DNA from 2 places in the Pseudomonas sp. 9_2_1 genome. Region 2 is predicted to be linked to the other one. Evidence: predicted binding sites of a transcription regulator. Region 2 holds the regulator's gene; the other holds the start of a gene.
The links. The regulator sigma-54, encoded in region 2, starts transcription at its own class of promoters, with help from an activator protein. The targets are predictions, from matches to a motif close to ANTGGCATNNANNTTGCTNT.
Positions count from the first base shown of each region.

Region 1: a site for sigma-54 is predicted at 2,591-2,610, ahead of glnA (type I glutamate--ammonia ligase). Genes of this name have one in related genera too.

Region 1 covers NZ_CM181239.1:5,771,749-5,786,460, forward strand. The annotation lists gene typA (translational GTPase TypA) at 1-655, opposite strand, end outside; gene thiI (tRNA uracil 4-sulfurtransferase ThiI) at 784-2,238, opposite strand; gene glnA (type I glutamate--ammonia ligase) at 2,708-4,114, shown strand; gene glnL (nitrogen regulation protein NR(II)) at 4,470-5,555, shown strand; gene ntrC (nitrogen regulation protein NR(I)) at 5,552-6,988, shown strand; gene AC5O5I_RS26210 (hypothetical protein) at 7,366-7,803, opposite strand; gene trmL (tRNA (uridine(34)/cytosine(34)/5-carboxymethylaminomethyluridine(34)-2'-O)-methyltransferase TrmL) at 7,802-8,263, shown strand; gene secB (protein-export chaperone SecB) at 8,427-8,912, opposite strand; gene grxC (glutaredoxin 3) at 8,952-9,206, opposite strand; gene AC5O5I_RS26230 (rhodanese-like domain-containing protein) at 9,208-9,621, opposite strand; gene gpmI (2,3-bisphosphoglycerate-independent phosphoglycerate mutase) at 9,830-11,365, shown strand; gene AC5O5I_RS26240 (murein hydrolase activator EnvC family protein) at 11,607-12,914, shown strand; gene AC5O5I_RS26245 (S41 family peptidase) at 12,993-14,318, shown strand; gene AC5O5I_RS26250 (divergent polysaccharide deacetylase family protein) at 14,327-14,712, shown strand, end outside.
Region 2 covers NZ_CM181239.1:993,481-1,008,192, reverse strand. The annotation lists gene murA (UDP-N-acetylglucosamine 1-carboxyvinyltransferase) at 1-668, opposite strand, end outside; gene AC5O5I_RS04495 (BolA family protein) at 692-931, opposite strand; gene AC5O5I_RS04490 (STAS domain-containing protein) at 1,049-1,351, opposite strand; gene AC5O5I_RS04485 (MlaC/ttg2D family ABC transporter substrate-binding protein) at 1,348-1,995, opposite strand; gene mlaD (outer membrane lipid asymmetry maintenance protein MlaD) at 2,005-2,490, opposite strand; gene mlaE (lipid asymmetry maintenance ABC transporter permease subunit MlaE) at 2,490-3,287, opposite strand; gene AC5O5I_RS04470 (ATP-binding cassette domain-containing protein) at 3,287-4,096, opposite strand; gene AC5O5I_RS04465 (KpsF/GutQ family sugar-phosphate isomerase) at 4,345-5,319, shown strand; gene AC5O5I_RS04460 (KdsC family phosphatase) at 5,331-5,855, shown strand; gene lptC (LPS export ABC transporter periplasmic protein LptC) at 5,864-6,436, shown strand; gene lptA (lipopolysaccharide transport periplasmic protein LptA) at 6,423-6,947, shown strand; gene lptB (LPS export ABC transporter ATP-binding protein) at 6,948-7,673, shown strand; gene AC5O5I_RS04440 (RNA polymerase factor sigma-54) at 7,850-9,343, shown strand; gene hpf (ribosome hibernation-promoting factor, HPF/YfiA family) at 9,423-9,731, shown strand; gene ptsN (PTS IIA-like nitrogen regulatory protein PtsN) at 9,744-10,208, shown strand; gene rapZ (RNase adapter RapZ) at 10,211-11,065, shown strand; gene AC5O5I_RS04420 (HPr family phosphocarrier protein) at 11,085-11,357, shown strand; gene AC5O5I_RS04415 (ZIP family metal transporter) at 11,528-12,421, opposite strand; gene AC5O5I_RS04410 (superoxide dismutase) at 12,433-13,044, opposite strand; gene AC5O5I_RS04405 (DUF2753 family protein) at 13,046-13,507, opposite strand; gene AC5O5I_RS04400 (class II fumarate hydratase) at 13,538-14,712, opposite strand, start outside.

The DNA of each region.
Region 1 (14,712 bases), 1.4 Mb from region 2:
CCAGGAAGCTGTTGTAGTCCAGTGCCGAGATCTGCATCTGGAACGGGCCGTCACGGTCAACAGCTGGCGCTGGAACGTGGTCGATGACAGCCTGGTACAGGGCAGTCATGTCTTCGCCCATTTCGGCGTGGTCCAGACCGGCAATGCCGTTCAGGGCCGAGGCGTAGACCACTTTGAAGTCCAGCTGCTCGTCGGTGGCGCCGAGGTTGTCGAACAGGTCGAAGATCTGGTCCAGAACCCAGTCAGGACGCGCGCCCGGGCGGTCAACCTTGTTGATTACCACGATCGGCTTCAGGCCGGCTTCGAAGGCCTTCTTGGTCACGAAGCGGGTTTGCGGCATCGGGCCGTCCTGGGCGTCGACCAGCAGCAGCACGGAGTCGACCATCGACATTACACGCTCAACCTCGCCACCGAAGTCGGCGTGGCCGGGGGTGTCGACGATGTTGATGTGGTAGCCGTTCCAGTTAATGGCGGTGTTCTTCGCCAGAATGGTAATACCGCGCTCTTTTTCCTGATCGTTGGAGTCCATGACGCGCTCGTCGTTGAGCTCGTTACGCTCCAGGGTGCCGGACTGACGCAGGAGTTTGTCGACCAGGGTGGTTTTACCATGGTCAACGTGGGCGATGATGGCGATGTTACGCAGATTTTCGATCACAAGTGTATCTCGATCAGAGGATTCGGTTGCCGCCTAGTCTAGGCGACCAATATGTAAGGTATAAGGCTCAGCGGGCCCGGCGGTCGGGAGGGCGATGGCGGATGCTGCCGCCATACAGCCCTGGCATCTTATGTCGGACGATAAACACGCACATTGGCATGTCCCTCACTGAGCAGGTGGTGTGCGTGCAAACGGCTCATCACACCCTTGTCGCAATACAGCAAGTACTGGCGCGTAGGGTCCAGGTGCTTGAACTTGCTGTTGATCGCATAGAACGGCATGGCCTGTATTTCGACACCTTCCAGCACCAGAGGCTCGTCGTCCTGGGCATCGGGGTGACGAATATCGATGACGATCTGGCCTGGCAACGCCTCGGCCACTTCCTCGATTTCGATGTCCTTGCCCAGTTCATCGATCACGTGGTCGATGGAAATGAACTTGGCGCGTTCCAGGGCGCGCTCCAGCACGGCCATGTCGAACTGCTTTTCTTCGTGCTCCATGCGGTGACGCTTGGCATGGGTGGTCGGGTTCACCGAGATCACGCCGCAGTATTCCGGCATGTGCTTGGCGAAGTCGGCGGTGCCGATTTCGGTCGCCTGGTCGATGATGTCCTGCTTGTGGCTGGCCAGCAGCGGGCGCAGCACCAGCTTGTCGGTGGCCGAGTCGATGATCGACAGGTTCGGCAGCGTCTGGCTGGACACCTGGGAAATCGCCTCGCCGGTGACCAGCGCCTCGATCTGCAGGCGGTCGGCCATGTGGGCAGCGCCGCGCAGCATCATGCGCTTGAGGGTCACGCCCATGTAGCTGTTGTCGACCTTGTTGAGAATCTCGCCGACCACTTCTTCGAACGGCACGCTGATGAACAGCACGCGCTGGCTGCTGCCGTACTTCTTCCACAGATAGTGGGCCACTTCCATCACACCCAGCTCGTGGGCACGGCCGCCGAGGTTGAAGAAGCAGAAGTGGGTCATCAGGCCGCGGCGCATCATCTGGTAGGCCGCCACGGTAGAGTCGAAACCACCGGACATCAGCACCAGGGTCTGCTCCAGGGCGCCCAGCGGATAGCCGCCAATGCCGTTGTGCTGATTGTGAATCACGTACAGGCGCTGGTTGCGAATTTCGATGCGCACCAGCACTTCCGGGTTCTTCAGCTCGATGCCGGCGGCGCCGCACTGCTGGCGCAACTGGCTGCCGACGTAACGGTCGACGTCCATCGAAGTGAAGTCATGGTGGCCGCCGCGCTTGCAACGTACGGCAAAGTGCTTGCCGGCCAGCAGGTGGCCGAAGTGCTGCTTGCACTTGGCGACGATGTCGTCGAAGTCACCCAGCGGGTACTCTTCTACCTGCAGGAAGTGGGTGATACCCGGGGTGCAGGTGAGGCGTTCGATGATCTCGCGCTGAACCTTTTCGTCTTCGACGCGGGTGACCACCTCGAGATTGTCCCAGACACCATCGACCGCGAGCTCGGGATCCAGATCCTTGAGCACGTTGCGGATGTTCTTGGCGAGCTGGCGGATGAAGCGCTTGCGCACCGGCCGGCTCTTGATGGTGATTTCTGGGAAGACTTTGACGATAAGTTTCATTGGTTAACAGTGCGCGCAGGGCCTGCCGAAAATGAGGGGCGCGAATTATATCGGAAATTGCTCAGGATTTGACCAACTTTTGTACAGAAGGTCGGATTTATATTACCTGCACCGGCCTCATCGCCGGCAAGCCAGCTCCTACAGGCCCTCCACAGGTATCAAGAGCTGCGCCCTACCTGTGGGAGCTGGCTTGCCGGCGATGAGGCCCTCAAGAAAACACATCAAACAACCAATGCACAATATTGGTGCGCAGCCTGCAGAATTCGCATCTTTAGGGTGCATTTTTCAGGCTCACCCAACCTTCAAATGCCCGCAAACGCCTCCTTTTATCCCTACCTCGCCATTTTCGGGCACTGGCATGCAATTTGCTCCCTTGTGAGGCAGGTAAGCTTGGCCGACTATCCGCGCCTGGCAACACCCTTTTTCCAGGGCAGCGGCCCACCGCGCTCTAGACCCTCCGGAGGACAACATGTCGAAGTCGGTTCAACTCATCAAAGATCATGACGTCAAGTGGATTGATCTGCGTTTCACGGACACCAAAGGCATTCAGCACCACGTGACCATGCCGTCGCGTGACGCCCTGGACGAAGACTTCTTCGAAGTCGGCAAGATGTTCGACGGCTCCTCCATCGCTGGCTGGAAAGGCATCGAAGCCTCCGACATGATCCTGATGCCGGTCGACGACACTGCCGTGCTGGACCCGTTCACCGAAGAGCCGACCCTGATCATCACCTGTGACATCGTCGACCCATCGAGCATGCAGGGCTACGACCGCGACCCACGTGCGATCGCCAAGCGTGCCGAAGAGTACCTGAAGAGCACCGGTATCGGTGACACCGTATTCGCAGGCCCTGAGCCTGAGTTCTTCATCTTCGACGAAGTGAAGTTCCATTCCGACATCTCCGGCTCGATGTTCAAGATCTTCTCCGAGCAAGGCTCGTGGATGACCGGTGCTGACGTGGAAGGCGGCAACAAAGGCCACCGTCCAGGCGTGAAAGGCGGCTACTTCCCGGTTCCGCCGTTCGACCACGACCACGAAATCCGTACTGCCATGTGCAACGCACTGGAAGAAATGGGCCAGATCGTCGAAGTTCACCACCACGAAGTGGCGACTGCCGGCCAGAACGAAATCGGCGTCAAATTCAACACCCTGGTGAAGAAGGCTGACGAAGTACAGGCCCTGAAGTACGTCGTGCACAACGTTGCCGACGCCTACGGCCGTACCGCCACCTTCATGCCGAAGCCACTGTACGGCGACAACGGCTCGGGCATGCACGTGCACATGTCGATCTGGAAAGAAGGCAAGAACACCTTCTCGGGTGAAGGCTATGCCGGCCTGTCCGACACCGCCCTGTACTTCATCGGCGGCATCATCAAGCACGGCAAAGCCCTGAACGGCTTCACCAACCCGTCGACCAACTCCTACAAGCGTCTGGTCCCAGGCTTCGAAGCCCCGGTAATGCTGGCCTACTCGGCTCGCAACCGTTCCGCCTCGATCCGTATTCCTTACGTCGGCAGCCCGAAAGCCCGCCGTATCGAAGCACGTTTCCCGGACCCATCGGCCAACCCGTACCTGGCCTTCGCGGCCCTGCTGATGGCTGGCCTGGACGGCATCCAGAACAAGATCCACCCAGGCGATGCTGCCGACAAGAACCTGTACGACCTGCCACCGGAAGAGGCCAAGGACATTCCGCAAGTATGCGGCAGCCTGAAAGAAGCCCTGGAAGAGCTGGACAAAGGCCGTGCGTTCCTGACCAAAGGCGGCGTGTTCTCCGACGACTTCATCGATGCCTTCATCGAGCTGAAGAGCGAAGAAGAGATCAAGGTCCGTACCTTCGTGCACCCGCTGGAATACGAGCTGTACTACAGCTGCTGATCTGATCGGCGCCTGGCGCCGATGACATGATCCAGACGGCCTCCCTCGGGAGGCCGTTTTCGTTTCTGCTCCCACAAAAACCTTTACCAGCCACGCTATGCTCTATCTTGGTGCACATTTTTGCTCCGTGCTCCCATTTGCTCGCCAAACTGGTTCAGATGAAACGTTTCATCCAGAGTTTTTGATCCGATATCGCGCAGATCCAGGCCTTTCTCGTTAAATCCCGCTTCTTTTCGGAGCTTTGGTTTGTTTCTTGCATTTTCTTGTACAAGAATTCGCACCAGCGGATCCAACCTGCGCCCGGCCCTTGCCAAAGGAGTGCCAGGCAAGCGCCAAAAGAGGTCACCGACGCCATATGACCATCAGCGATGCACAGCACCGTCTGCTTCTGGACAACCTGACCACCGCCACGCTGCTGCTCAATGCGGATCTGCGCCTGGAGTACATGAACCCGGCCGCAGAAATGCTGCTGGCCGTTAGCGGCCAACGCAGCCATGGCCAGTTCATCAGCGAACTGTTCACTGAATCGACCGAAGCGCTCAGCTCGCTGCGCCAGGCGGTGGAGCAGGCGCACCCCTTCACCAAGCGCGAAGCGCAACTGACATCGCTGACCGGGCAGACCATTACCGTCGATTACGCCGTCACGCCCATCCTGCACCAGGGCCAGACCCTGCTGCTGCTGGAGGTGCACCCACGTGACCGGTTGCTGCGCATCACCAAGGAAGAGGCCCAGCTGAGCAAGCAGGAAACCACCAAGATGCTGGTGCGCGGCCTGGCCCATGAGATCAAGAACCCGCTCGGCGGCATTCGCGGCGCCGCACAGTTATTGGCGCGCGAGCTGCCCGAAGACGGCCTGCGCGACTACACCAATGTGATCATCGAAGAGGCCGACCGCCTGCGCAACCTGGTCGACCGCATGCTCGGCTCGAACAAGCTGCCATCGCTGGCAATGACCAATATTCATGAGGTGCTGGAACGGGTCTGCAGCCTGGTCGAGGCCGAAAGCCAGGGCTGCATCACTTTGGTGCGCGATTATGACCCGAGCCTGCCCGATGTACTGATCGACAGTGAGCAGATGATCCAGGCCGTACTCAACATCGTGCGCAACGCCATGCAGGCCATCAGCTCGCAGAATGAGCTGCGCCTGGGCCGCATCACTCTGCGCAGCCGCGCCCTGCGCCAGTTCACCATCGGCCATGTGCGTCATCGCCTGGTGGCAAGGGTGGAGATCATCGACAACGGCCCGGGCATTCCCTCGGAACTGCAGGACACCCTCTTCTATCCCATGGTCAGCGGCCGCCCGGACGGTACCGGGCTGGGCCTGGCCATTACCCAGAACATCATCAGCCAGCACCAGGGCCTGATCGAGTGTGAAAGCCATGCCGGCCACACCGCCTTCTCGATCTACCTGCCCCTGGAACAAGGAGCCACCGCCTCATGAGCCGAAGTGAAACCGTATGGATCGTCGACGATGATCGTTCCATCCGCTGGGTCCTGGAAAAAGCCCTGCAACAGGAAGGCATGACCACCCAGAGCTTCGACAGCGCAGACGGTGTGATGGGGCGCCTGGCACGCCAGCAGCCGGACGTGATCATTTCCGACATCCGCATGCCCGGCGCCAGCGGCCTGGACTTGCTGGCGCAGATCCGCGAGCAGCACCCGCGCCTACCGGTCATCATCATGACCGCGCATTCAGACCTGGACAGCGCTGTGGCGTCGTACCAGGGCGGTGCCTTCGAATACCTGCCCAAGCCGTTTGATGTGGACGAGGCTGTCTCGCTGGTCAAACGCGCCAACCAGCATGCGCAGGAGCAACAAGGGCTGGATGTGCCGCAGAACCTGGCACGCACCCCGGAGATCATCGGTGAAGCACCGGCGATGCAGGAGGTGTTCCGCGCCATTGGCCGCCTCAGCCATTCCAACATCACTGTGCTGATCAACGGTGAGTCGGGTACCGGTAAAGAGCTGGTCGCCCACGCCCTGCACCGCCACAGCCCGCGCGCAGCATCGCCGTTCATTGCCCTGAACATGGCGGCCATCCCCAAGGACTTGATGGAGTCCGAGCTGTTCGGCCATGAAAAGGGCGCCTTCACCGGGGCGGCCAACCTGCGCCGCGGCCGTTTCGAACAAGCGGACGGCGGTACGCTGTTCCTTGACGAGATTGGCGACATGCCCGCCGACACCCAGACCCGCCTGCTGCGGGTGTTGGCCGATGGCGAGTTCTACCGGGTGGGCGGCCACGTGCCGGTCAAGGTCGATGTGCGCATCATCGCCGCTACCCACCAGAACCTGGAGTCGCTGGTGCAGGCTGGCAAGTTTCGCGAGGACTTGTTCCACCGCCTGAACGTGATCCGCATTCACATTCCGCGCCTGGCCGACCGCCGCGAAGACATTCCCACCCTTGCACGCCACTTCCTGGCCCGCGCGGCCCAGGAGCTGGCCGTCGAGCCAAAGGTCCTGAAGCCGGAGACCGAAGAGTTCATCCGTAACCTGCCATGGCCGGGTAACGTGCGGCAGATGGAGAACACCTGCCGGTGGATCACCGTGATGGCCTCCAGCCGCGAAGTGCTGATCGGTGACCTGCCGCCCGAGCTGCTGAACCTGCCGCAGGACGCCGCGCCGGTGACCAACTGGGAGCAGGCCCTGCGCCAATGGGCTGACCAGGCGCTGGCCCGTGGGCAGACCAACCTGCTGGACAGCGCGGTACCGAGCTTTGAGCGGATCATGATCGAGACGGCGCTCAAGCACACCGCCGGGCGGCGCCGGGATGCCGCACTGTTGCTGGGGTGGGGACGCAATACCCTGACGCGCAAGATCAAGGAACTGGGAATGAATGTGGCGGGTGGGGATGATGAGGAGGGTGAAGACCATTAATCCTTGACCACCTGAACTGACGCATTCGCGGGTGAACCCGCTCCTACAGATACTGCACCGACCTAGAGGCTTGTGCTGTACCTGTGGGAGCGGGTTCACCCGCGAATGCGTTTGTGGCGCAAAACCAGACACCGCCCCAATGCACCGATCCTGTGCCCACTGCACCTCCCGAAGGCACAAACCCCCTCAACATCCGGCCAAATCCCCCTGAAAGCCCAGTATTCACGGGCTTTGCAAAACTGGCACGCCCCCTGCAATAGCTATCGCATCACCAGTTTCGGGGGCCCTGGTACAGGCAGGCCGGGTGACCCCTCTTTTATTCGCAACACCGCCCGTTTTGGGGACCCTGGTACAGGCAGGCCGGGACATCCCCTCTTTTATTCGTGCAGCTTCACCTGCACCCGCCAACGCCCATCGTCCTCTGCACCGGCCCACTCGCCGTGCAGGGGGCGCGCGGCCACCACCGTCAGCAACAACCCTTCCTTGCTCCGCTGTACCCGCCAGCTGACGGGCTTGCCCTGCAAGCTAAGTTGCCCCTGCTGGACCTTGCCCTCGGCCTGGAACAACAGCGCAACGGTGCCTTCCACATTCTCGCCATGCAGTTTGGGTTCTGCGTTGAACCACAGTTCCAGGCCGTCCTGGACCACCTCCACCTGCTGCAGTTCGCGCTCCTCTGGCGCGGTCAGGCGGCCGATCATCAGCCCGACCATCAAGCCGACAATCGCCAACGACAGCATCACCCGCGGGAACGCCTTCGAACGCACGTCCGGTTCAGGGGTAGAATGCCCGTCATCTTCACGCTTGGAGCCGTGCATGTTTCACGTCATCCTTTTTCAACCAGAAATTCCGCCGAATACCGGCAATATCATTCGCCTGTGTGCCAACAGCGGCTGCGAGCTGCACCTGATCGAGCCCATCAGCTTCGAACTGGATGACAAGCGCCTGCGGCGTGCGGGGCTGGACTACCACGAGTATGCCACGCTCAAGCGCCACGAGAGCCTGGCCGGATGCCTGGCAAGCCTGGGCAACCCACGGTTGTTCGCCTTTACCACCAAGGGCTCGCACTCGTTCCACGAAGTGGCCTACCAGCCGGGCGACGCGTTCCTGTTCGGGCCGGAGAGCCGTGGCTTGCCGGCCGACGTGCTGGACAGTTTGCCGGCCGAGCAACGCCTGCGCCTGCCGATGCGACCAGGGTGCCGCAGCCTGAACCTGTCCAATACCGTGGCGGTGACGGTGTATGAGGCGTGGCGGCAGAACGGGTTTGCCGGGAGCTGATGAACTGCCTGTACCGGCCCTGTCGCCGGCAAGCCAGCTCCCACAGGGACCGCATACAGCTCAGGTCCTGTGCAGTACCTGTGGTAGCTGGCTTGCCGGCGACAGGGCCGGTACAGGCAACAAAAAAGCGCCCCGAAAGGCGCTTTCTTGATAGAGCCAGCGATTACTGCACAGTCGGCGCTTCGCCAGCTTCCTGCATGCGCTGCATTTCTTGCGCGTACAGGGCGTCGAAGTTGACCGGCGACAGCATCAGGGCCGGGAACGAACCGCGGGTCACCAGGCTGTCCAGGGTCTCACGGGCGTAAGGGAACAGGATGTTGGGGCAGAACGCGCCCAGGGTGTGGCTCATCGAAGCTGCATCGAGGTTGGCGATCAGGAAGATGCCAGCCTGCTGCACTTCAGCGATGAAGGCCACTTCGTCACCGTTCTTGACGGTAACCGACAGGGTCAGCACCACTTCGTGGAAGTCACCTTCCAGGGCTTTCTGCTTGGTGTTCAGGTCCAGCGCAACGCTCGGTTCCCAGGTCTGGCGGAAGATCTGCGGGCTTTTCGGGGCCTCGAACGACAGATCGCGCACATAGATACGCTGCATGGAGAACTGCGGGCTGTTGTCTTCTGCAGCAGCGCCGTTGGTCTGTTGGTCAGTCATGGCAGATCCTTATCCTAATGTTTTTGAATGCAGTGCAAATCAGGCCGCCAGCAGCGCGTCGAGCTTGCCGGCGCGCTCCAGGGCATAGAGGTCATCGCATCCACCGACATGAGTGCTGCCGATCCAGATCTGCGGTACCGATGTACGGCCGGCCTTCTGGCTCATCTCGGCGCGAACCTGCGGCTTGCCGTCGACCTTGATTTCCTCGAAGGCCACGCCCTTGCTCTCGAGCAGGTACTTGGCGCGCATGCAGTAGGGGCAGTAGTCGCTGGAATAGACGATGACAGGCTTCATATCACTTCACCAGGGGCAGGTTATCGGCTTTCCAGCTGGAAACGCCACCGCTCAGTTTGGCGGCGTTGTAACCGGCTTTTAGCAGCTCGCGGCAATGCGTGCCGGACTGCTGGCCCATCGCATCGACGATGATCAGGGTCTTCTCTTTGTGCTTTTCCAGCTCGCTCATGCGGGCGGCAAGCTTGTCCTGCGGGATGTTCACCGCACCGACGATGTGACCGGCGGAATATTCCTTGGCCGGGCGAATGTCGATCACCAGGGCCTTGTCAGCGTTGACCAGGGCAGTCAGCTGGCCATTGCTCAGGCTCTGGCCGCCACGACGGATTTCATTGATAAGCAGCAGGACCAGCAGAATGAGGAAGATCGCAACCAGGATGTAGTGATCTGTCGCGAATTGAATCAGGTGAGCAACCATCAGCGGTGTTCCAGGCGATTGAAAATGCCGGCCAGTATACACAGCCCCATGGTGCCACCAAAGCCCGACGGGCCGGCGGGAAAACCAACCTTCATGTTGCTACCACGGGTGCGCCGGTCGGGGGAATGGGACGAATATTCGCCGTGGGTGGCGTATTTGCCCTAAAATGCGTTTCTTTATCATCTTTGAACAACCGTGAGTTTGATTGATGACGAGTACGCCCAAACCCCTGGTCCTGATTATCCTGGACGGCTTCGGCCACAGTGAAATCCCCGAACACAACGCCATCTTTGCCGCCAATACCCCGGTCTATGACCGCCTGCGCGCCAACCAGCCGCACGGCCTCATTTCTGGTTCAGGCATGGATGTCGGCCTGCCGGACGGGCAGATGGGCAACTCCGAAGTCGGTCACATGAACCTCGGTGCAGGGCGCGTCGTCTATCAGGACTTCACCCGGGTGACCAAGGCCATCCGCGACGGCGAGTTCTTCCACAACCCGGTGCTCACCGGCGCCGTGGACAAGGCAGCCAGTGCCGGCAAGGCTGTGCATATCCTTGGCCTGCTGTCCGATGGCGGCGTGCACAGCCACCAGGACCACCTGGTGGCCATGGCCGAGCTGGCCGCGCAGCGCGGCGCGGAAAAGATCTACCTGCACGCCTTCCTCGATGGCCGCGACACCCCGCCACGCAGCGCACAATCGTCCATCGAACTGCTCGACGCCACCTTTGCCAAGCTGGGCAAGGGCCGCATCGCCAGCATCATCGGCCGCTACTTCGCCATGGACCGCGACAACCGCTGGGACCGCGTCAGCGCCGCCTACAACCTGATCGTCGACAGCACCGCCGAGTACAGCGCCGACACCGCCCAGGCAGGCCTGGAAGCCGCCTACGCCCGTGACGAGAGCGACGAGTTCGTCAAGGCCACGCGTATCGGCGAAGCGGTCAAGGTGGAAGACGGCGATGCCGTGATCTTCATGAACTTCCGCGCCGACCGTGCTCGCGAGCTGTCGCGCGCCTTCGTCGAGCCCGACTTCAACGAATTCCCCCGTACCCGCCTGCCAAAACTGGCGGCCTACATCGGCCTGACTCAGTACTCGGCCAAAATCGCGGCCCCTGCCGCCTTCGCCCCGGCCAGCCTGGACAACGTGCTGGGCGAGTACCTGGCGAAAAACGGCAAGACCCAGCTGCGCATTGCCGAGACCGAAAAGTACGCACACGTGACATTCTTCTTCTCCGGTGGCCGTGAAGAGCCATTCGAAGGCGAAGAGCGCATCCTGATCCCGTCGCCGAAGGTCGCCACCTATGACCTGCAACCGGAAATGAATGCACCTGAAGTGACCGACCGCATTGTCGAAGCCATCGAGCAGCAGCGTTACGACGTGATCGTGGTCAACTACGCCAATGGCGACATGGTCGGCCACACCGGCGTGTTCGCAGCCGCGGTCAAGGCGGTTGAAGCGCTGGACACCTGCGTCGGGCGCATTGTCGAGGCCTTGGCCAAAGTGGACGGCGAAGCGCTGATTACCGCCGACCATGGCAACGTCGAGCAGATGGAAGACGAATGCACCGGTCAGGCGCACACCGCGCACACGACCGAGCCCGTGCCGTTCATCTATGTGGGCAAGCGTAACGTCAAGGTACGTGACGGCGGGGTGTTGGCTGATGTCGCGCCGACCATGCTGAAGCTGCTGGGGCTGGAAAAGCCGGCGGAAATGACCGGTACTTCGATCCTGATCGACGCTTGATTCTGAGTAGGGGGCCGCGCTGCGGCCCATCGCCGGCAAGCCAGCTCCCACAGGTAACGTACACAATTTCAAGGCTTGTGGTGATTTTGTGGGAGCTGGTTTGCCGGTGATTGGGCTGCAAAGCAGCCCCTTTGCACATGAATTCCAGACAAACGCCCCCCTGCACCCGCAGCGAGGCGTTTTTTTTGCCTGCCCAGGCGGGCATACTAGGCCAGTCTCCATCCCTGGTACGCCAAACCCCATGCTTCGCGCCCTGATTCTCCTAGCCCTGTCATGCCTGCTCAGCCCGGCCTTCGCCGACGAGCGTGCGCAGACCCAGCAGCAACTGGACGCCACCCGCCAGGATATTGCCGAGCTCAAGAAGACGCTGGGCAAGCTCCAGGAAGAAAAGGCCGGTGTGCAAAAGGACCTCAAGACTACCGAGACCGATATCGGCAAGCTGGAAAAGCAGGTGGAGGCCCTGCAACAAGAACTAAAAAAGACCGAGGGCGAGCTGGAGCGCCTTGATACCGAGAAAAAAAAACTCCAGAGCGCCCGCGTTGAACAACAGCGGCTGATCGCCATCCAGGCCCGTTCGGCCTATCAGAACAACGGCCGTGAGGAATACCTCAAGCTGCTGCTCAACCAGCAGAACCCGGAAAAGTTCGCCCGCACCCTCACCTACTACGACTACCTGAGCAAGGCGCGCCTGGAGCAACTGCGCACCTTCAACGAGACCTTGCGCCAGCTGGCCAACGTCGAGCAGGAAATCTCCAGCCAGCAGGAACAACTGCTGGCCCAGCGTGCCGACCTCGACAGCCGCCGCCAGGCCCTGGAAGCCGAGCGCGGCAAGCGCCAGCAGGTGCTGGCCAAGCTCAACAGCGACGTCAAAGACCGCGACCAGAAGCTGCAGGCGCGCGAGCAAGACCAGGCCGACCTGGCCAAAGTCCTCAAGACCATTGAGGAAACACTGGCGCGCCAGGCCCGCGAGGCCGAAGAAGCACGCCAGAAAGCCCTGCTGGCCCAGCAGGAAGCCGAAAAACGCCGCCAACAGGAAGCCCTGGCCGCCGCCGCTGCCCGCGACCAGGCCCGCGAACCCGTGGAGCCGCCGAAAAAGGCCCGCACCACCCTCGGCCCGATGGTTTCCAGCGACAGCGCCAGCTATGGCGGAGCTTTTTCTGCCGCACGGGGCAAACTTCCGTGGCCAGTCAATGGTCGATTGCTGGCACGCTTCGGTGATGCCCGCGGCAGCGATGCACGCGCCAAGTGGGACGGGGTGATGATCAGCGCCAACCCAGGCACCCAGGTGCGGGCCGTGCACGGCGGGCGGGTGGTCTTCGCTGACTGGTTGCGCGGCGCGGGGCTTCTGGTCATTCTCGACCATGGCAACGGTTACCTGAGCCTGTACGGCCACAACCAGAGCCTGCTGAAGAGCGCCGGTGATATCGTCAAGGCCGGTGAAGCCATTTCCACCGTTGGCGACAGCGGTGGCCAGGACACGGCAGGCTTGTACTTCGCCATCCGCCAGCAGGGCCGGCCTACCGACCCTTCGCAGTGGTGCCGGGGCTAGTCACATTTATACGGGGTAGCCTGAGGGCTGCACCGATGCTCCGCAGGGAGCGCTTACAGGATCAGGAGTTCGTTCGACATGCTGCACTCGCCTCGTCTCACCCAGCTGGCCCTGTCCATCGCCCTGGCGGTCGGCGCGCCCCTGGCCATTGCTGCGGAAAAGGCCCAGCCTGCTCCGGCGGCAGCCGTACCGGCCACCGAGGTGACTGCCAAGGCACCGCTGCCGCTCGAAGAATTGCGCACCTTCGCCGAGGTGATGGACCGTATCAAGGCGGCCTATGTCGAGCCGGTGGACGACAAGACCCTGCTGGAAAACGCCATCAAGGGCATGCTCAGCAACCTCGACCCGCACTCGGCCTACCTCGGCCCCGAGGACTTTCAGGAGCTGCAGGAAAGCACCAGCGGCGAGTTCGGCGGGCTGGGCATCGAAGTGGGCCAGGAAGACGGCTTCATCAAGGTGGTGTCGCCGATCGATGACACCCCGGCCTCGCGTGCCGGTGTGCAGGCGGGCGACCTGATCGTCAAGATCAACGGCGCCCCGACCCGCGGCCAGACCATGACCGAAGCTGTCGACAAGATGCGCGGCAAGATCGGCGAAAAAATCACCCTGACCCTGGTACGCGACGGCGGTAACCCGTTCGATGTCACCCTGGCCCGCGCGGTCATCCAGGTCAAGAGCGTGAAAAGCCAGCTGCTGGAGAACGACTACGGCTACATCCGCATCACCCAGTTCCAGGTCAAGACCGGCGACGAAGTCGGCAAGGCCCTGGCCAAGATGCGCAAGGACAACGGCAAGAAGTTGCGCGGCGTGGTGCTGGACCTGCGCAACAACCCGGGCGGCGTGCTGCAGTCGGCGGTAGAAGTGGCCGACCACTTCCTGACCAAGGGCCTGATCGTCTATACCAAGGGCCGCATCGCCAACTCCGAGCTGCGCTTCTCGGCCGACCCGGCCGACGCCAGCGAAGGCGTGCCGCTGGTGGTGCTGATCAACGGCGGCAGCGCTTCGGCCTCGGAAATTGTCGCCGGGGCCCTGCAGGACCAGAAGCGCGCCGTGCTGATGGGTACCGACAGCTTCGGCAAAGGCTCGGTGCAGACCGTGCTGCCGCTGGCCAACGACCGTGCCCTGAAGCTGACCACCGCGCTGTACTACACCCCCAACGGCCGCTCGATCCAGGCCCAGGGCATTGTCCCCGACATTGAAGTGCGCCCGGCCAAGCTCACCGCCGAAATCGACACCGACAACTTCAAGGAAGCCGATCTTCAGGGCCACCTTGGCAACGGCAACGGCGGCGCCGACCGCCCGACCGGCAGCAGCAAACGCAAGGAGCGCCCGCAGGATGACGACTTCCAGCTGAGCCAGGCACTGAGCCTGCTCAAGGGCCTGAACATTACCTCGGGTAAATGATCCAGCCCATGCGTTATCTGCTGTGCCTGCTGTTCTGCCTGGTCGCCGGTGTCGCGCAAGCGGCACCGGCGGGCAAGGCGTACATGAGCATCATCATCGACGACCTCGGCCAAAGCCCCGAGCGTGACCGCCGCACCCTTGCCCTGCCCGGCCCGGTAACCATGGCGATCATGCCCGACACCCCCCACGCCAGCGACTTCGCCCGCCAGGCGCACAAGGCCGGCAAGACGGTGATTCTGCACATGCCCATGGACCCGGCCACCGGGCCGTACGCCTGGCACCCGGGCCTGCCCATCGAGGAACTGGCCAGGCGCCTGGAGGCCGCGCTGCTCAAGGTCCCCTACGCTGCAGGCATCAACAACCACATGGGCAGCCGCATGACCGCACAGCGCGC
Region 2 (14,712 bases):
CGCTCTACGCCATCGATGGTGATGGTGTCGGTACCCGCGCCTTGAACCTTGCCGCCCATGGCGTTGATGAAGTTGGCCAGATCGACCACTTCAGGCTCGCGCGCAGCGTTCTGCAGCACGCTGCGGCCTTTGGCCAAGGCAGCGGCCATCATGATGTTCTCGGTACCGGTCACGCTGACGGTGTCGAAGAAGAAGTGCGCACCGCGCAGGCCACCCTCAGGCGCCTTGGCCTTGATGTAGCCGGCTTCGACATCGATCTTCGCACCCATGGCCTCAAGGCCGCGGATGTGCAGGTCGACCGGGCGCGAGCCAATGGCGCAACCGCCTGGCAGGGCCACTTCGGCCTCGCCGAAACGGGCGACCATCGGGCCCAGCACCAGGATCGAGGCGCGCATGGTCTTGACCAGCTCATACGGCGCGACCAGGGTCTTGATGGTGCGTGGGTCGATCTCCACCGCGAGCTTTTCGTCGATCACAGGCTCGATGCCCATGCGACCGAACAGCTCGATCATGGTGGTGATGTCGTGCAGGTGTGGCAGGTTGCCCACGGTTACCGGGCCGTCAGCCAGCAGGGTCGCTGCCAGGATCGGCAGGGCTGCGTTCTTCGCGCCCGAAATGCGGATCTCGCCGTCAAGACGAGGGCCGCCAGTAATAATCAGTTTGTCCATTGGAGTCTCGCCGCCAAGTTGGCTCAGGTGCGCTCAGCCCAGGCTGCGCTGCTGAAAAATTTCATGGTTACCGCATGGATGCTGCCATTGGCGATCCACGGGTTCAGGTGAGCATAGATCGCCTGCTGACGTTTGACCGGGCTCAGGCCAGCCAACTCGTCGCTGATCACGTTCAACTGGAAGTTGCAGCCTTCGCCTTCAACTTCGACCCGGGAACCGGGCAATTTTTCTTCAAGGAAGCTTTTAACTTCTACGGCCTGCATGCTCAACCTCAATCGGCGCCCGATGCGCACGGGTCGGCCATCATACAAAAAAGCCCCTCGCCTGCGAAGCCCAACGAGGGCTTCGCTGACCGAGGGGCCATCATCCGTGCCGGGCCATCAGGTTGCCAGCACTTCATCGAGGTCATAGACCCCGGCAATTTCCCGCATGTCGTCGGGCATGCCACGTACCAGGCAGCCCTTGCCGGCGGCCTGGGCGTCACGCACGAATGCCAGCAGCAGCGAAAGGCCGACGCTGGTGGAGTGCTGCACCGCCGTGCAATCGAGCACCAGCTGTGCCTCAGCGCTGGCCGCGATCAGTGCCTTGCCCTGCTTGCGCAGGGCCGGCCCGCTGCGATAGTCCAGCACACCGGCCAGGCGCAGCACGCCCGGCTCGGCCATGCTTACAGCGGCTTCACTCATTTGACGGTCTTCTCTGGCGAGCTGTCGGCGGTCTGCTTGGCCTTGGCCACTTCGCCGGCCCAGCCATCGATGGTCTTGTCCAGGTCGTTGCCGTTGCGCTGCATGGCGTCGGCAAACTGGTCGCGGAACAGCTTGCCGATATTGATGCCGTTGACGATGACGTTACGCACCTTCCACTCGCCGGAGATGTTCTCCAGGGTGTACTGCACCGGGTACACGGCACCGTTGTTGCCGGTAACCTTCATGCCGACACTGGCACGCTTGCCGTCATCGGCCTTGGCCGGATCAACCACGATACCCTGGTTGTTGTACTCCAGCAGCGCGTTGCCATAGAACTGCATCAGGCTGCGCTTGAAGTTTTCCTGGAAGCGCTGCATCTGCTCCGGGGTGGCCTTGCGCGAGTACTTGACGGTCATGATGCTGCGGGAAATACCGTCTGCGTCCACCACCGGGCCGAGGATACGATTCAGGGAATCATAGAAAGCACTGGGGTTGGACTTGTACTGTTCCTTGTTGGCCTTGAGGTCACCAAGCAACTCGTTGGTCGTGCTCTGAACCACGTCATGAGGCGTTTGGGCGGCCAACGCCAGCAAAGGGAAAGCCGCCAGCAGGACCAGCAGGCCACGTCGCAGGATCGAAATCATGGAAACTCCTTAATTAGCCGGTTGCGCTTCTTTCGGTTCCTTGCCAACAGAGTTGAGCAAGAACTTGCCAATCAGATCTTCCAGCACCAGTGCCGACTGGGTGTCGTGGATGGTCGCACCGTCCTTGAGCACTTCGTCTTCGCCGCCCACGCTGATGCCGATGTACTTTTCGCCAAGCAAGCCGGCGGTCAGGATCGAGGCAGTGGAGTCGGTCGGCAGGTTGTCAACCGACTTGTCCAGCTGCAGGGTTACCCGACCGGTGTAGGAATCACGGTCCAGATCGATGGCGGTGACCTTGCCGATGGTCACACCGGCCATGGTCACTTTAGCTCTGACCGTCAAACCGGCGATATTGTCGAAGTAGGCATAAACTTTATAGGTATCGCTGCTCGGGCTGGCCGACAGCCCGCTGACACGCAGGGCCAGCAGCAGCAGCGCCAGGATCCCGGCCAGGAGGAACAGGCCGACACCGATTTCCAGGGTGCGGTTTTGCATCAGAAATCTCCAAACATCAAGGCGGTCAGAATAAAGTCCAGACCCAGCACTGCCAACGAGGCATAGACCACGGTCTTGGTGGTGGCACGGCTGATCCCTTCTGAGGTGGGCTCACAGTCGTACCCCTGGAATACGGCGATCCAGGTCGTGACGAAGGCGAACACCAGGCTCTTGAGCAGCCCGTTGAGCACGTCGTCGGTAAACGAAACACTGTTCTGCATGTTGGCCCAGAACGAACCCTCGTAGACGCCCAGCCAGTCCACGGCCACCCACGAGCCACCCCAGATACCGACCACGCTGAAGATCAGCGCCAGCAGCGGCAGCGAGATGAAACCGGCCCACAGGCGGGGCGCGACGATGTACTTGAGCGGGTCGACGCCGATCATTTCCAGGCTCGACAGCTGCTCGGTGGACTTCATGTTGCCGATTTCGGCGGTCAGCGCAGACCCCGCACGGCCGGCGAACAGCAACGCCGTCACCACCGGGCCAAGCTCACGCAGCAGGGTCAGGGCCACCATCTGCCCTACCGCCTGCTCCGAGCCGTACTTGGTCAGGATGCTGTAGCCCTGCAGCGCCAGCACCATGCCGATGAACACCCCGGACACGACGACGATCGCCAGCGACAGCACACCAACCGAATACAGCTGCCTGGTCAGCAGCTGGAAGCCACCACCAATGCCGCCACGCCCGACCAGCGCATGGAACAGGAACAGGCAGGAACGCCCCAGCACTGCCAGCACGTCGATTGCCGAGCGGCCCAGCAGGCGGACACGTTCGAGTAAGGATTTTCTGCGCATCAACGCGCCCCCAGCAGGTCGGCGCGGTAGTCAGGCGCAGGAAAGTGGAAAGGTACCGGGCCATCCGGGTCACCCTTCATGAACTGGCGGATACGCGGGTTATCCGAGCCCATCAGCTCGTCAGGCGTACCCTGGCCCAGCACCTGGCCGTCACCCACCACGTAGATGTAGTCGGCAATGCTGGCGGTTTCCGCCAGGTCATGCGAAACGACGATGCTGGTGATGCCCAGGGCATCGTTGAGCAGGCGAATCAGCCGCACCAGCACGCCCATTGCGATCGGGTCCTGGCCGACGAACGGTTCGTCGTACATGAGGATCTGCGGGTCCAGGGCAATTGCCCGGGCCAGCGCCACCCGGCGCTTCATGCCACCGGAAAGCTCGTCAGGCATCAGGTCGATGGCGCCGCGCAGGCCGACGGCCTGCAGTTTCATCAACACGATGTCCCGGATCATTTCGTCCGACAGCTGGGTATGCACGCGCAGCGGGAACGCGACGTTCTCGAAGACATCGAGGTCGGTGAACAGCGCACCGCTCTGGAACAGCACACCCATGTGCTTGCGGGCATCGAACAGATCGCTGCGCGACAGGGTCGGCAGGTTCTGCCCGGCAACCCATACCTCACCGCTGGACGGGCGCAACTGGGCGCCCATCAACCGGAGCAACGTGGTCTTGCCGCAACCCGATGGCCCCATGATGCCGGTGACCTTGCCGCGCGGGATGCGAATGTCGACGTTGCTGAAAATGCTGCGCGAACCACGTTTGAAGGTAACCCCCTTCAACTCGACCGCGTAGGCGCTATCCACACTCATCTAGACTCCTTGCTAGTGCAGCCTCGTCCTAATGGACGCCGGCCTCCATCTGGAAGGCACACGCACCCCTGACAGGCCGAATAGCGGCGAACTATAGCACCGCTGACAGCGCCGCCCCAAGGGCGGGCAACGAGTCGTTCAGCGCTGCGACAGGCTGGCCTGACATTCTTCACGGCAATCGAAAGCGTGAGGGTTTCTTCCATTGCGGCTATAATCGCCGCCTTTTCATCAGGCACTGCGTTTTCGACATGAGCCAATCCAGCGAGCTGATTCAATCCGCCCAGCGCACCGTGCGCCTGGAACTCGAGGCCGTCGAGGGCCTGCTGGCGCGCATCGACCAACACTTTGTCAAAGCCTGCGAAATCATCCTGGCTAGCGAGGGCAGGGTCGTGGTGCTGGGCATGGGCAAATCCGGGCACATCGGCAACAAGATCGCCGCCACCCTGGCCAGCACTGGCACACCGGCGTTCTTCGTGCACCCTGCCGAAGCCAGCCATGGCGACATGGGCATGATCACCGGCAACGATATCATCCTGGCGCTGTCGAACTCCGGCAGCACCGCCGAGATCGTCACCCTGGTGCCGCTGATCAAGCGCCTGGGCATCAAGCTGATCAGCCTGACCGGCAACCCGGACTCCACCCTGGCCCAGGCAGCGGATGTCAACCTCGATGCCAGGGTCGCGCAGGAGGCCTGCCCGTTGAACCTGGCGCCCACCTCCTCCACCACCGCAGCACTGGTACTGGGCGACGCCCTGGCCATCGCCCTGCTGGAGGCGCGCGGCTTCACCGCAGAAGACTTCGCCTTCTCGCACCCTGGCGGCGCACTTGGGCGGCGCTTGCTGCTCAAGGTCGAGAACGTCATGCACGCCGGGGGTGAATTGCCTCAGGTGCAGCGCGGCACCCTGCTGAAGGATGCGCTGGTGGAAATGTCCCGCAAGGGCCTCGGCATGACCGTGGTCGTCGAAGCTGACGGCAAGCTGGCCGGGATTTTCACCGACGGCGACCTGCGCCGCAGCCTGGACCGCAACATCGATGTGCACACCACCCTGATCGACCAGGTGATGACGGTGCATGGCAAGACCGCCCGCGCGGAGATGCTCGCCGCCGAGGCCTTGAAAATAATGGAAGACCACAAGATCAACGCGCTGGTGGTCGTGGACCACGAAGACCGACCGACCGGCGCCCTCAACATGCACGACCTGCTGCGCGCCGGCGTGCTGTAAGGAGCGATGGAATGAGCCAGAACCTGATGCAACGTGGCAAGGCCATCAAACTCGCGGTGTTCGACGTCGATGGCGTACTGACCGATGGCCGCCTGTACTTCCTCGAGGACGGCAGCGAATTCAAGACCTTCAACACCCTCGACGGCCAGGGCATCAAGATGCTCATGGCCTCGGGCGTAACCACCGCGATCATCAGCGGCCGCAAGACCCCGGTGGTCGAACGCCGGGCCAGCAACCTCGGCATCCCGCACCTTTTCCAGGGCCGCGAAGACAAATTGGTGGTACTCGACGGCCTGCTCGCCGAACTGGGCCTAAGCTATGAACAGGTCGCCTACCTTGGCGATGACCTGCCCGACCTGCCGGTGATTCGCCGGGTAGGCCTGGGCATGGCGGTAGCCAGCGCCGCGCCGTTTGTTCGCCAGCACGCCCATGGCGTGACCCAGGCTCGCGGCGGCGAAGGTGCCGCCCGCGAGTTCTGCGAACTGATCATGCAGGCCCAGGGCACCCTGGACGCTGCCAACGCCAACTACCTGTAAGGCTGCCCATGTTCAGCAAGAAACTCCGCAATATCGCGCTGCTGACGGTGATCGCCGCCGTACTGGCAGCCATCGGTTACTGGAATGTCAGCCCGGAAAGCTTCCTCGACCAGCCGGTGGCCCAGGTCGACGAAAGCGCCATCGACTACTATGCGATCAACGCGCACAGTGTGCAGTTCCTGCCTGACGGCAAGCTGCAGTACGAAATGACCGCCGACAAGGTCGAGCATGTAAAGGCCAGCGAAATCACCCTGGTGACCACCCCGGACCTGCGCCTGTACCGCGGCACCGAATACCCGTGGCACGTACAAAGCGTGCGCGCCGAGGTGAATCCGGACGGTACCGAGGTCGAACTGATCGACAAGGTACGTGTGGCACGCACCGACGAGAAGCAACGCGAAACGATTATTACCAGTTCGCGCATGACCGTATTTCCACAGAAGCAATATGCTCAGACCGAGCAAGCCGTTAGAATCGACGGCGCCGGTGGGACAACCACGGGCAAGGGCATGAAAGCCTATTTGAAAGAAGGCAGGATGGACCTGCTCTCTAACGTAAGAGGACAGTATGAGGCTCGTTAAAACCCTCCCCCTTTTGCTCAGCCTGAGCGCAGCACTGGGAACCGCGAGCGCCTTCGCCCTGCCGAATGACCGTGATCAGCCTATTCGCATCCAGGCCGACAACGCACACCTGGATGACAAGCAGGGTGTGGCCACCTATACCGGTGACGTGATCATTACCCAAGGCTCGATGATGATCAAAGGCAACACGGTGACCATGACCCGCGCGAGCAATGGCGACATCGACGTCGTCACCTCGGTTGGCAACCTGGCCTACTTCGAGCAGCAACAGAGTGCTGCCAAGCCCGACAAGATGAAAGGCTGGGCAGTCACCATCCAGTACCAGGCGCAAAAAGACACCGTGATCCTCACCGACCGCGCCAAGGTCGAGAACGAGGGCAACACCACCGAAGGCGAGAAGATCGTCTACAACACCAAGAGCCAGGTGGCGACTGCCGGGCGCGGTGGCAATGTGACCCAGCCACGTCAGCGTATCGACATGGTGATCCAGCCCAAGAAGAAGGCCGAGTAAATGGCAACCCTCAAAGCCCAGCACCTGGCCAAGAGCTACAAGGGGCGGCAGGTCGTGCGTGATGTCAGCCTGTCGATCGACAGCGGCCAGATCGTCGGCCTGCTCGGCCCCAACGGCGCCGGCAAGACCACCTGCTTCTACATGATCGTCGGCCTGGTCCAGGCCGAACAGGGGCGCGTGCTGATCGACAACCTCGACGTCAGCCACCAGCCCATGCACGGTCGCGCACGCGCCGGTATCGGCTACCTGCCGCAGGAAGCCTCGATCTTCCGCAAGCTGTCGGTGGCGGACAACATCATGGCCATCCTCGAGACCCGCAAGGACCTCGACCGCGACGGCCGGCGCAAAGAGCTGGAAAGCCTGCTGCAGGAATTCCATATCAGCCATATCCGCGACAACCTCGGCATGAGCCTGTCCGGCGGTGAGCGCCGCCGGGTGGAAATTGCCCGCGCCCTGGCGACCGCACCCAAATTCATCCTGCTGGACGAACCGTTCGCCGGCGTCGACCCGATCTCGGTCGGCGACATCAAGCAGATCATCCACCACCTCAAGGCCAAGGGTATCGGTGTGCTGATCACCGACCACAACGTGCGCGAGACACTGGATATCTGCGAAACCGCCTATATCGTCAACGATGGCCGGCTGATCGCCGAAGGTGATGCCGAAACCATTCTGGCCAACGAACTGGTCAAGGAAGTCTACCTGGGTCACGAGTTCCGGCTCTGACCCCGGAACGCGCCTGGAGCACCGCCAGACAGCCCTGCAACCGGGGGTAAAGTTGTTACGGTGCTCTAGGCAAACGCTACAATTTAAGGCATAAAACTTGCTTGATCTGGCGCCCCGGCGCCCTCGTGTAGTGGATGGCGCATGCGCGCCGGCGAACAAGGTATTAAGCCCCTGCCATGAAACCATCGCTCGTCCTAAAAATGGGCCAGCAACTGACGATGACACCGCAGTTGCAACAGGCCATCCGCTTGCTCCAGCTTTCCACCCTGGACCTCCAACAGGAAATCCAGGAAGCGCTGGAGTCGAACCCGATGCTCGAACGTCAGGAAGACGGCGAGGACTTCGACAACGGCGACCCGATGGCGGATAACGCCGAGAACAAGCCGACTGCCGAAGCCCAGGACAACAACTTCCAGGAAAGCACCGTCACTGTCGACAACCCGGAAGAAGGTGAGTGGAGCGAACGCATCCCCAACGAGCTTCCGGTCGACACCGCCTGGGAAGACATCTACCAGACCAGCGCCAGCAGCCTGCCGAGCAACGATGACGACGAGTGGGACTTCACTACCCGCACCTCTGTCGGCGAAAGCCTGCAAAGCCACCTGCTGTGGCAGCTCAACCTGGCGCCGATGTCCGACACCGATCGCCTGATCGCCGTCACCCTGATCGACAGCATCAACGGCCAGGGCTACCTGGAAGACACTCTCGAGGAGATCTGCGCCGGGTTCGACCCGGAGCTGGACATCGAGCTGGACGAAGTCGAAGCGGTACTGCACCGCATCCAGCAGTTCGAGCCAGCCGGCGTCGGCGCCCGCAACCTCGGCGAGTGTCTGTTGCTGCAACTGCGCCAACTGCCCGCCAGCACGCCGTGGATGACCGAAGCCAAGCGCCTGGTCAGCGACTTCATCGACCTGCTCGGCAGCCGTGACTACAGCCAGCTTATGCGGCGCATGAAAATCAAGGAAGACGAGCTGCGCCAGGTCATCGAGCTGGTGCAAAGCCTCAACCCGCGGCCTGGTTCGCAGATCGAGTCCAGCGAGCCTGAATACGTGGTGCCCGACGTGATCGTGCGCAAGGACAGCGAGCGCTGGCTGGTCGAACTGAACCAGGAGGCCATCCCGCGCCTGCGCGTCAACCCGCAATACGCAGGCTTCGTGCGCCGCGCCGACACCAGCGCCGACAACACCTTCATGCGCAACCAGCTGCAGGAGGCGCGCTGGTTCATCAAGAGCCTGCAAAGCCGCAACGAAACCCTGATGAAGGTTGCCACGCAAATCGTCGAACACCAGCGTGGTTTCCTCGACCACGGCGATGAAGCCATGAAGCCGTTGGTGCTGCATGACATCGCCGAAGCGGTGGGCATGCACGAGTCGACCATTTCGCGGGTGACCACGCAGAAATACATGCACACGCCGCGTGGCATCTACGAACTGAAATACTTTTTCTCCAGCCACGTCAGCACCTCCGAAGGCGGAGAATGCTCGTCCACGGCGATTCGCGCGATCATCAAGAAACTGGTTGCGGCGGAAAATCAGAAAAAGCCATTGAGTGACAGCAAGATCGCTGGTTTACTGGAGGCACAAGGCATCCAGGTAGCCCGTCGCACCGTCGCCAAGTACCGCGAGTCTCTCGGCATCGCACCGTCGAGCGAGCGCAAGCGACTGATGTAGCCCCTGGGATGTGCCACAGCGTTTCTGGGGCAGGTGCAAGACCTGCCTCTTTATGCACGGGCAACAAAGGAGAAGCTGTATGCAAGTCAACATCAGTGGACACCATGTAGAAGTCACCGAACCACTGCGTGAGTACGTGCTTGAAAAGCTGGCTCGCGTGGAGGGGCACTTTGACAAGATCACCAACGCCCAGGTCATCCTGAAAGTCGAGAAGCTGCAGCAGAAAGTCGAAGCGACCCTGCAGATTCCTGGCGGCGAGGTGGTTGCCAATGCCGAAGACCAAGACATGTATGCAGCGATCGACGCCATGGCCGACAAGCTCGACCGCCAATTGAAAAAACACAAGGAAAAACAGCAAAGCCTGCTGCAAGGTGCAGCTGCCCGCTGATCCCCCTCATCCATGATCCGACTTGAAACCATCCTGACCCCCGGCCGTTCACTTGTGAACGTGCCGGGCGGCAGCAAGAAGCGCGCCCTTGAAAAGGTCGCCAACGTCATCGCCGATCAAGTGCCAGAACTGGAGATGCAAGACGTCTTCGAAAAACTGGTCGCCCGGGAAAAACTCGGGTCGACCGGTTTCGGCAATGGCATTGCCATCCCGCACTGCCGGCTTGAAGGATGCTCGGCACCGGTCAGCGCCCTGCTGCACCTGGAAGCCCCTATCGATTACGACGCCATCGATGGCGCGCCGGTGGACCTGCTGTTCGTCCTGCTGGTGCCTGAAGCCGCCACCGATGCCCACCTGGAACTGCTGCGCCAGATTGCCAGCATGCTCGATCGCAAGGAGGTCCGTGATCGCCTGCGTGCGGCCACCAGCAGTGACGCCCTGTTCCAGGTTGTCCTGGACGTACAGAACGAGCACTGAACATGCGCCTGATCATCGTCAGCGGCCGGTCCGGCTCCGGCAAGAGCACCGCCCTCGATGTCCTGGAAGACAACGGTTTCTACTGTATTGACAACCTGCCCGCCGGGCTGCTGCCGCAGCTGGCGGAAAACGCACTGATCAATACCGAATTGCTGCAACCCAAGGTGGCCGTGTCTATTGACGCACGCAACCTGCCCAGCCACCTGACGCGCTTCCCGGAACTGCTTGAAGAAGCCCGTGCCCGGCACATCCAGTGCGACGTGCTGTACCTGGATGCCGACGAAGAGGTGCTGCTCAAGCGTTTCTCGGAAACCCGCCGACGCCACCCGCTGACCAACGCCGACCGCTCGCTCGCCGAAGCCATCCGCGTCGAAAGCGATTTGCTGGGGCCGATTGCAGACCTGGCCGACCTCAAGATCGACACCACCAACCTCAACCTGTACCAGTTGCGGGACTCGATCAAGCTGCGCCTGCTCAACCAACCCGAGCCCGGCACGGCGTTCCTGGTCGAGTCGTTCGGCTTCAAGCGCGGGATGCCGGTCGATGCCGACCTGGTGTTCGATGTACGCTGCCTGCCCAACCCCTACTGGAAGCCCGAGCTGCGCGAGCACTCCGGCCTTGATCAGCCGGTGGTCGACTACCTGGCTGCACAGCCCGATGTCGAAGAAATGTTCAACGACATTTCCAGCTACCTGTTCAAGTGGCTGCCCCGTTTCGCCGCCAGCAATCGCGCTTATGTGACCATCGCCATCGGCTGCACGGGTGGCCACCACCGCTCGGTGTACATCACCGAACGCCTTGGCCAGTTGCTGCAGAAATCCCTGAAAAACGTCCAGGTCCGCCACCGCGACCTCTAGCCCAAGGATCCGCCCCACCATGCCCGCCCGTGAAATCACCATCATCAACAAGCTGGGTTTGCATGCCCGGGCGGCAGCCAAGTTCGTCGGCGTTGCCGGCCGTTTTCCCTGCCAGGTGCGGGTTGGCCGTGCGCCGGACAAACTGGTGGACGGCAAGAGCATCATGGCGGTGATGATGCTCGCGGCCGGCAAGGGCACTCAGGTGCACCTGCATACCGAAGGTGACCAGGACAACGACGCCATGGACGCGCTGGTCGAGCTGATCAACAACTTCTTCGACGAAGGCGAATAACTACGTGGCTAGCAAGGCCACCCTTGTAGGAGCGGCCTTATGTCGCGAAAGGGTCGCAAAGCAGCCCCTGCAATCTGTGCATCGCTGCTGAAATCTTGGGGCCGCTGCGCGCCCCATCGCGACACAAGGCCGCTCCTACAGGCTCAGCGTCAACCTTCCGGCAGGCTGGATCAGGACATCGCCGTATCCATCACCATCATCAGGCAGAAGCCTATGCACAGCCCCAGGCTGGCCAGGCGGTGATGGCCGTTGCTGCGCGATTCGGGGATGATTTCCTGGGTCACTACCAGCAGCATTGCCCCCGCGGCGCAGGCCAGGCCCAACGGCAGCAGCAGTTCGGCGACGTTCACCAGCCACGCACAGATCACTGCGGCCACCGGCTCGACCAGGCCAGAGGCCGCGCCGATGAGAAAAGCCTTGAAACGCGGCATGCCCGCGCCAGCCAGCACCAGTGCGATCACCAGGCCTTCGGGAACGTCCTGCAAGGCGATGCCCATGGCCAGGCTGTCGGCATCGGGCATGCCACCACCCGCCGACACGCCAATGGCCATGCCTTCAGGGATATTGTGAGCAATGATGGCAATCACGAACAACCAGATGCGTGCGGCAATCACCGGCTGGTTTTCCGTACCGACCAGCGCCTCGGGCGATGCACCGGAAACCTTGAGGTCGATCAGGAACAGGCACAAGGCGCCGAACATCAGGCCGAAGCTGATCAGCCCACCTGCACCCCAGGGGCTGAAACCAATGTTCTGCGCCGCATCCAGCCCTGGGATTATCAAGGAAAACGCCGTGGCCGCCAGCATCACCCCGGCACCAAAGCCCAGCAGCGTGTCAGCCAGCGCCACCGGCATGTTGCGAATGATCAGTACCGGTACCGCGCCCAGTGCCGTACCCAACGCGCACAGTGCTCCGCCCTCCAGGGCGCGCAGCATGCGGGGTTCCAGGTCGAGCCAGGCGAGGCCCCGCGCCACCAGCAGCGCGGTGCCGGCCAGCAATAGCACAGTCCCGAGCGCCAGACGGAACAGGCGCACACTGCTGACAGACATCACCTCAGAGCGCATACCGGTCAGACTCACTTCAAGGCTTCGACATAGCGACGTTCCACTTCCGCCCAGTCAATGACGTTGTAGAAGGCACCGATGTATTCCGGGCGACGGTTCTGGTACTTGAGGTAGTAGGCGTGTTCCCACACGTCCAGGCCAAGGATCGGGGTGTTGCCGTGCATCAGCGGGCTGTCCTGGTTGCCGCTGCTCTCAACCACGAGGGTTTTCTGCGGGGTCACGCTGAGCCAGGCCCAGCCGCTGCCGAAGCGAGTCAGCGCAGCTTTTGTGAAGGCGTCCTTGAACGCGTCGAAGCCGCCCAGCTGCGCGCCGATGGCTTGTGCCACCTGACCGTGCGGTTCGCCGCCGCCCTCTGGCGACATCACCCGCCAGAACAGGCTGTGGTTGGCGTGGCCGCCACCATGGTTGGTCACCGCGCCGCGCAGGTTTTCCGGCAGTTGCTTGACCGCGCCGACCAGTTTCTCGACCGGCCATTCAGCCCATTCGGTGCCTTCGATGGCGGCGTTGAGGCCGTTGACGTAGGTCTGGTGGTGCTTGGTGTGGTGAATTTCCATGGTTTGAGCATCGATGTGCGGTTCCAGCGCATCGTAGGCGTAAGGCAATGCAGGCAAGGTGTGGGGCATGTCAGTGGATTCCGTAGGTATGGGGGCTGGGCGCCGTTTGTGCTTGGGCAGCAACGGCGCTGGCCCCGGCGCTGTGACGGTTGAGCAGGCGCGCGGTACGCGGGTACTGGCCATACTCGGCGATGAAACTCAGCAATTCGGTGTAGGTGCGCCCGCTGTGGCGCAGGGCCGCATCGCGCAGGCCCTGGGGCAAACGCGCTTCCTGACTGGCCTGAAGCAGCCGCTGGTGAGCCGCGCAGAGGTAGTCGGCGCTTTCGTGTGGCTGGTTAAGGCGCAGATGCAGGTCGGCGAGGTTGTGGTGGGCAATGACGAAAGCGGCCACCGCCTCGTCCACGTCATTCCAGCGCTCGAACAGCACCTGGGCCAGCGCCAGGGCTTGCAGGTAGTGTTCCCGGGCATCCACCAGCTGGCCTTGTTCAAACAGGCGGTTGGCGATTTCGGTGGTGCGTTTCCAGTACTGCATGACGTTTCTCCTGCGGGCATTGACGCCCGGTCAGATGCCGCCGGCGGTGAGTTTTTCCGGATCCAGCAGCGCTTCCAGCTGGGCGCGCGACAGGTCAGTGTGCTCCAGCGCCACATCAATGACCGGGCGGCCCTGCTTGTAGGCGGTCTTGGCGATTTCAGCGGCCTTCAGGTAGCCAATGATCGGGTTCAGCGCGGTGACCAGGATCGGGTTGCGGGCCAAGGCTTCCTTGAGCTTGCCTTCATTGACCTTGAAGCTGGCGATGGCCTTGTCGGCCAGCAGCCGACTGACGTTGGCCATCAGCTCGATGCTTTCCAGCAGGTTGCGGGCGATGACCGGCAGCATCACGTTCAGCTCGAAGTTGCCTGACTGGCCGGCGATGGCGATGGTTGCGTCGTTGCCGATCACCTGGGCGGCAACCATGGCGGTGGCCTCCGGAATCACCGGGTTGACCTTGCCTGGCATGATCGACGAGCCCGGCTGCAGGCCTTGCAGCTCGATTTCGCCCAGACCGGCCAGTGGGCCGGAGTTCATCCAGCGCAGGTCGTTGGCGATCTTCATCAGCGCCACGGCGGTGGTCTTGAGCTGGCCGGACAGGGCCACGGCGGTGTCCTGCGAGCCGATCAGGGCGAACAGGTTCTGCCCGGGGGTGAACTCGACCTTGCTCAGGCCGCTGAGTTGACGGGCAAAACCGGCTGCGAACTGCGGGTGGGCGTTGATGCCGGTACCCACGGCTGTGCCGCCCTGGGCCAACGTCTGCAGGCTCGGCAAAGTGGCTTCGATATGCGCTTTGGCGCCGTTGATTTGCGCTGCCCAGCCATCCAGTACCTGGCTCATGCGTACCGGCATGGCGTCCATCAAGTGCGTACGACCGGTCTTCACATACCGATGCACTTGCGCCGACTTGGTCTCGATCACCTGTACCAGGTGGGCCAGGGCCGGCAACAACTGCTCGTGCAGGGCCAGCGCGGCGCTGACATGGATGGTGGTCGGGATGATGTCGTTGCTGCTCTGGCCACAGTTGACGTGGTCATTGGCGTTGACCGTCTCACCCAGCACGCGGGTTGCCAGGGTGGCGATGACTTCGTTGGCGTTCATGTTCGAGCTGGTGCCGGAACCTGTCTGGAACACGTCCACCGGGAAGTGCTGGATGAAGTCGCCCGCCAGCAGTTGCTCCACGGCCTTGACGATGGCCAGGCCCTGCG